One region of the Halomonas sp. LMYGS-3 genome, then DNA from elsewhere that is predicted to be linked to it. Evidence: riboswitches for the same ligand, from Rfam matches in the RefSeq annotation. Region 1 holds a riboswitch; each other region holds the start of a gene.
The links. Region 1 has a riboswitch for thiamine pyrophosphate ahead of thiC (phosphomethylpyrimidine synthase ThiC). Riboswitches for the same ligand answer to the same signal wherever they lie in the genome.
Positions count from the first base shown of each region.

Region 2: another riboswitch for thiamine pyrophosphate. It lies ahead of AC5W54_RS15090 (sodium:solute symporter family transporter); the one in region 1 lies ahead of thiC (phosphomethylpyrimidine synthase ThiC).
Region 3: another riboswitch for thiamine pyrophosphate. It lies ahead of thiE (thiamine phosphate synthase); the one in region 1 lies ahead of thiC (phosphomethylpyrimidine synthase ThiC).

Region 1 covers NZ_JCAKFQ010000018.1:27,585-29,765, reverse strand. The annotation lists TPP riboswitch at 33-194, shown strand; gene tenA (thiaminase II) at 263-931, shown strand; TPP riboswitch at 1,019-1,141, shown strand; gene thiC (phosphomethylpyrimidine synthase ThiC) at 1,230-2,181, shown strand, end outside.
Region 2 covers NZ_JCAKFQ010000016.1:93,971-96,151, reverse strand. The annotation lists gene AC5W54_RS15095 (hypothetical protein) at 364-1,044, opposite strand; TPP riboswitch at 1,162-1,282, shown strand; gene AC5W54_RS15090 (sodium:solute symporter family transporter) at 1,272-2,181, shown strand, end outside.
Region 3 covers NZ_JCAKFQ010000014.1:2,997-5,177, forward strand. The annotation lists gene AC5W54_RS13770 (glycosyltransferase family 32 protein) at 1-745, shown strand, start outside; TPP riboswitch at 789-891, shown strand; gene thiE (thiamine phosphate synthase) at 928-1,545, shown strand; gene AC5W54_RS13780 (DMT family transporter) at 1,552-2,181, opposite strand, start outside.

The sequences.
Region 1 (2,181 bases):
GGAAAGTCGCCGCCAGCCTGCTAGACTGGCTCCGACGCTTGACGGGGTGCCGGTGAATCCGGCTGAGATGGCGCAGGCTGACCACCCGGTCACCACCAGCGCTGGTCCCGTGGAACCTGATCCGGGTAAGCGTGGCGATGCCTTGCCGCACCGCCACGCCCGAACCGGCGTAGGGAATCAGGCGGTGGGCCTTGTCGCTGTCGCCCCACCCCCTCGTTCCCCACCGCCCGCACCCCGGATCGTCATCATCACCGGGGGCATGATGGGCTACCGCTTCACCGATCTGACTGCCGCTTGCCATGACGACTGGCGCGCCTATGTCGAGCACGATTTCGTGTGCCGGCTCGGCGACGGGACCCTCGAGACCGACGCCTTCCGCCACTACCTGCAGCAGGACTACCTCTTCCTGATCCACTTCGCCCGGGCCTACGCCCTGGCCGCCTACAAGAGCCGCACCCTGACCGACCTGCGCCAGGCCCATGAGGGGCTCAAGGCGATCCTCGACGTGGAGCTCGATCTGCACGTAGGCTACTGCCGCGAGTGGGGTATCGGTGAGGAGGCACTCGCCCGACTGCCCGAGGCGCGGGCGACGATGGCCTATACCCGCTACGTGCTCGACACCGGCAACCGCGGCGACCTGCTCGACCTGCACGTGGCGCTGGCGCCCTGCCTGGTCGGCTATGGCGAGATCGCCAACTGGCTGAACGCCCAGGCCTTCACCGTACGCGGTGAGGCCAACCCCTATGACGCCTGGATCGCCATGTACGAGGGCGAGGAGTTCCAGGCCGCCATGGGCGCCGAGATCGCCTGGCTCGACGCCCGCCTGGCCGAGGTGACGCCGGCACGCCTCAAAGAGCTCTGCGCGGTGTTCCGTGATGCCACCCGACTGGAGATCGACTTCTGGCAGATGGGGCTGGATCGCGCATTCTAGCGCCGCTGGTCCTATCGCCACTCGCCCGTTGGCCCTGGTCAGGCCGCCCCCCGGGCGTTACACCGGTGATCGAGCGATCACCCGACCACACGCTTGACGGGGTGCCGTTGACGACGGCTGAGATCATGCCTCTCGCCATGGAGAGACAGCATGGATCCCGTTGAACCTGAACTGGCTAGGACCAGCGTAGGGATCAAGCGACACGCAGCGCGGCCATGCCAGCCACTGCCCCTGTCCTCCCAGCTGTCCTCCCTGACAACGACCCCAGACGTGACAACACCCCAAGGGAGAACACCATATGAGCAAGACCGCCCACTTCCTCGCCGAGACCGCCCGGGTCGACGAGGCCGCCATCCAACCGCTGCCCGGCTCGCGCAAGGTCTATGTGGAGGGCTCGAGACCCGATATCCGCGTGCCCTTCCGCGAGATCTCGCTCTCACCGACCCGCACCTCCGGCGAGGACGAGGAGAACCCGCCGCTGCTGGTCTACGACACCTCCGGCCCCTACACCGATCCCGAGACCACCAATGACCTGCGCCGCGGCCTCCCCGAACTGCGCCGCGCCTGGATCGAGGAGCGCGGCGACACCGAGTTCCTCGACGGCCCCACCTCGGAATACGGCCAGCGCCGTGCCAACGACCCGACGCTTGCTCAGCTGCGCTTCGACCTGACCCGTACCCCGCGCCGCGCCAAGGCAGGCAAGAACGTCACCCAGCTGCACTATGCGCGCCAGGGCATCGTCACGCCGGAGATGGAATTCATCGCCATTCGCGAGAACCAGCGCCGCCAGGCCCTGGGTACGGAAGAAGTCGAACGCATCCTCGGCCACCAGCACCCGGGCCAGGGCTTCGGCGCCCGCCTGCCCGAGGAGATCACGCCCGAGTTCGTGCGCGCCGAGGTCGCTGCCGGCCGTGCCATCATTCCCAACAACATCAACCACCCGGAGTCCGAGCCGATGATCATCGGCCGCAACTTCCTGGTGAAGATCAACGGCAACCTGGGTAACTCGGCGGTGACCTCTTCCATCGAGGAGGAAGTGGACAAGATGACCTGGGGCATCCGCTGGGGTGCCGACACCATCATGGACCTCTCCACCGGGCAGAACATCCACGAGACCCGCGAGTGGATCATTCGCAACTCGCCGGTGCCGATCGGCACCGTCCCGATCTACCAGGCCCTGGAGAAGGTCAAGGGCGTGGCCGAGGACCTCACCTGGGAGGTGTTCCGCGACACCCTGATCGAGCAGGCCG
Region 2 (2,181 bases), on a different contig from region 1:
GGCATGTGAGGATGGCCGCCTTCAGGCGGCTCAAATTCTTGCCCCTTTGAGGGGCTAACAAAATAAAGCCCCCGGCTTTGCCGGGGGATATTTACTTGATGCGCCATTCTTCCGAATGACGGTTTTAATGCTAAGTATTCCGCGCCGTAGCTGGCGCGGCTTGAAAATTCCCTGTGCTAGGTTGGCAAGTAGGAACGAGTCATTACCTATGGGCACTGGCTCTGCTATCGCTCTCCAGGGCACATCGTATCCAAATTCTTGAACAATCCTGGTCAATCGTGAAAACGCTGCTTGTCGTATTATCTCGTCATTATTCAGCAATCTGCCCACCTCGAGCTGAAACAGTACATCAAATCAGTCTAATCAAAAGTGTGGATTTGTACACTCCTCCAATAGCTGCAGCACCGGCGCGAGTTGGCTCTCGTGCAGCAGCAGCACGCTGTCGCCGGTCGCGCCATCGGCGGGGGTGACCACGGCGAACTCGCCTTCCTCGAGGTGGAATTCGTGGATCTCGCGGGGGCCATCGGGCGTCTCGCAGTGGACAGAGCGGTAGGCGTCGTCCTCGCCATAGGTGAGGCGGTGATAGACCTTGAAGAAGGTGTAGAGCGTGAGCCCCCGCGCGAAGGTGGGCCAGCGGGCGGGGCTGGTGCGGGTCTCGCCGTCCAGCGCCTGGCCCCGGGCTTCGGCGGCGGCGATGGCGGCGGCCAGTGGTTCGGCCAGCAGCGAGGCATCGTCACGGGGCAGGGGCTGCTGTGCCTCGAAGGCCCGGTGATAGCGGGTGGCGACATCGCGCAGGTCGTTCAGGGAGCCGACGCGATGGTCGCTGTGCTTGAGATCGGCGGGCTCGAAGTAGCCGTTCTCCCAGCCGTGGATCACGCGCACCGTTAACCGGTTTTCGGCCATCGGCCGGCCGATCAGGGCGTCGACGGCCACGCGCAGGTGCAGATAGCGTTCGGGGACCAGGTTGTCGAAGGCGGAGTAGGGATCGGCGAAGATCGCGTGCAGGCGCCCGGGGGCGTGTTCCTTGGCTTCGGTAAACGGCATGAGCGGTTTCCTGCGAGGGGGACGTTCGAAATCCGGTGGCGTTGTGTCATTCTAGTGGGTCGAGCGTTATGTCGGCCCTTGTGGCCATAACTTGAGGTTCGTTCACGAGTTTACATCCACTGTCGCCAGGGGAGTCCCGCCGCGTTGCTCGGGTCGGGGCTGAGAGGGCGCCACATGGCACCGACCCTGGAACCTGATCCGGTTCACACCGGCGGAGGAAGCGCGACATGCCCTACCTGACGTCTGCCGTGCTCGGCGCGGCGCTGTTCTGTTTTGCCGTTCTCGGCCTGAGGGCCCGCCGGGCCGACGGTCCGCTCGATGACTACGTTACCGCTCGCAACTCCCAGGGTGCGCAGGCCATCGGCTTGTCGTTCCTGGCCTCCAGCATGGGTGCCTGGATCCTCTTCGCCCCGCCGGAGATCGGCGCCTTCGTCGGCCCGGTGGCCCTGGCCGGCTACGCCATCGGCTCGTCGCTGCCGTTTCTGATACTGGGGCTCTATGGCCCGGCCATCCGACGCCACCTGCCGGAAGGGCGCAGCATCGGCGAGTTCGCCGAGGCCTGCTATGGCGCCGGGGTGCGGCGCTGGGTCTCCTTCGTTTCCGTAGCCTACATGGCCATCTTCCTGGCCGCCGAGCTGACCGCCATCGGCGCCATCGCCGCGCTGCTCTCCGACGTGCCGCCTTCGCTGGTGATCCTCGGTGTGGCGGTGGTTACCCTGGTCTACACCACCCTGGGCGGCCTGAGAGCGAGCCTGGCCACCGATCGCTGGCAGGCCTGGCTGCTGCTGGCCCTGCTGGTGCTGGTCGGCGGCGTGGCCTGGTGGTGGCTGCCGCCCATGCCGGCCGGGGCGGTGATGCCGTCCATTCCCACCGGCAGTGCGCTCTCCGTGGCGCTGACCCTGGTGATCGCGGTCACCGCGGCCAACCTCTTCCACCAGGGCTACTGGCAGCGTATCTGGGCGGCCGAGGATGACCGTGCACTGGGACGCGGGGCGCTGCTGGGCGGGGCCAGCAGCCTGCTGGTGGTGATGGCCATCGGCGGGCTGGGCATGCTCGCCGCCATGCACGCCCTGCCGCTGGGCGAGCCGCCGATTCCCTTCTTCGCGCTGCTCTCCGCCGCACCGGCCTGGCTGGGCC
Region 3 (2,181 bases), on a different contig from region 1:
CGTTGCCAACCTGCTCAAGCTCGCGTGTTACGCCTTCCACTTCGTCTTCCCCGACAAGCGCTTCACCCTGCCGGCCAAGGCCGCCCCCTGGATCCGGAGCCGGCGGCCGACCGCCATTCCCCGCATCCTCTGGCAGACCAACTTCACCGACCGCGTGACCCTGCCGGTCTACCTGAACTACCTGTTCAACCGCCTCATGGCGCCCGGCTTCGAATATCGCTTCATGATCACCGAGGCCCGCGCCGACTTCATCAGGCAGCACTATTCCGAACACACCTTCAGAAACTATTCCCGGCTGCAGATCGGCGCCGCCCAGGCGGACTTCTGGCGGGTCCTGGTGCTGCAGGCCCATGGCGGCGTCTACCTGGATATCGACGCCCACCTGACGTGGCCACTCGGGCGCCTGCTCGGGCCCGATCGGTCGTCGCTGTTCATCCGCACCAAGCGCGACACCCTCAACAACTTCTTCATCGCCAGCGAACCCCACACCCCCGAGCTGGCGGCCGTGATCCGGGCGATCAACACCAATATCGAGGCGAACACGATCAGGGGTGTCTTCGACATGACCGGTCCCGGGGTGTTCAATCGGGTGCTGGACATCCACAGCCTGGACACCGTGCTCTACCGCTATGCCTGTACCCAGGGCAGTTTCACCAACGAATACTTCCAGTACCTCGACAAGCCGCAGGGCAAGTGGAACCGGGAGCAGCAGCGCGTCGCGGTCGTGAGGGAGGAGGCGGCCTGAGCCCGGGCGCTTTACAGGAGGCAGGCGGGTGTGGATAGTAGGAAGTCGACGACAGGGGCGCCACGGCGACAGAGTGCCGTGGCTGAGACGCACCCTTGGAACCTGACCCGGATAATGCCGGCGTAGGGAGTCGTGCAGCGCCTGCCTTCCGCTTGCCTGCACCTCCCGGCCGGGAGGACTGCATGCCACTCGATCTTTCGCTCTACCTGGTCACCGACCCCGACCTCTGCGCCGACCGCGGGCTGGTGGACACGGTGGTTGCCGCCGTGCGCGGCGGCGTGACGCTGGTGCAACTGCGCGACAAGCACGCCTCCGACGCCGAGCTGACCGACCAGGCACGCCGCCTCAAGGCCGCCCTGGCCGGCAGCGGCGTACCGCTGATCGTCAACGACCGCCTCGAGGTGGCCCTGGCCGCCGGGGCCGACGGCCTGCACCTGGGGCAGGATGACGGTGACGTGGCCCTCGCCCGCGCCGTCCTTGGCAAGCGGGCATTACTCGGCCTCTCGGTGCAGACCCACGAGCAACTCGCTCGCCTCGATCCTGGCCCCCTCGACTACCTCGGCCTCGGGCCGGTATTCGCCACGCCCAGCAAGCACGACCACGCCACGCCGCTGGGCGTCGACGGCCTGGCCTCGCTGGTCGCCGCGAGCCCCCTGCCCGCGGTGGCCATCGGCGGCCTCAAGGCCGAGCACGTCCCTGCGGTACTGGCGGCGGGGGCCCAGGGCCTGGCGGTGATCTCGGCGATCTGCGGCACGCCGGACCCCGAGGCCGCGGCGCGGGCCTTCTTCCCGCCGCGCTGACCGCGATCAGGAGGAGGGGCGACGCTTCAGCGTCGTGCGGCGATCGTGGTAGGCGATCGCCAGGCCGCTGCCGATGATCAGCACACTGCCGACGAAGACCCAGAGATCGGGCATCTCGCCCCAGAACCACCAGCCCAGCAGCACCGCCCAGAGCATGGCGGTATAGTCGAAGGGGGCGGCGATGGCTGCCGGTGCGAAGCGGAACGCCAGGGTGATGAAGGCGGTGGCGCCGATCCCGGCGATCCCCGAGCCGAGAAACCCCAGCCAGTGCCAGGCGTGTGGCGCCTGCCACACCCAGGGCAGCAACACCGCGGTGATCACCAGTGGCACCAGGGTCATGTAGAAGACCATGGCCCAGAGGTGTTCGCGACCACCGTAGCGCCGGGCGGTGATCATCATCAGCGCATAGAAGACCGCCGCGCCGAGCAATGCCAGCGCCCCGGGATGGAAGGCGTCACCGCCCGGGCGCACCACCACCAGCACCCCGACGAACCCCACCAGCGAGGCCGCCAGCACCGGCGGATCGATTCGCTCGCCGAGCAGTGGCACCGAGAGCAGCGTGACGAACAGCGGCGCCACGAAGGCGATGGCCGTGGCCTCGGCCAGCGGCAAGAGGGTCAGGCCGAGCACGAAGCA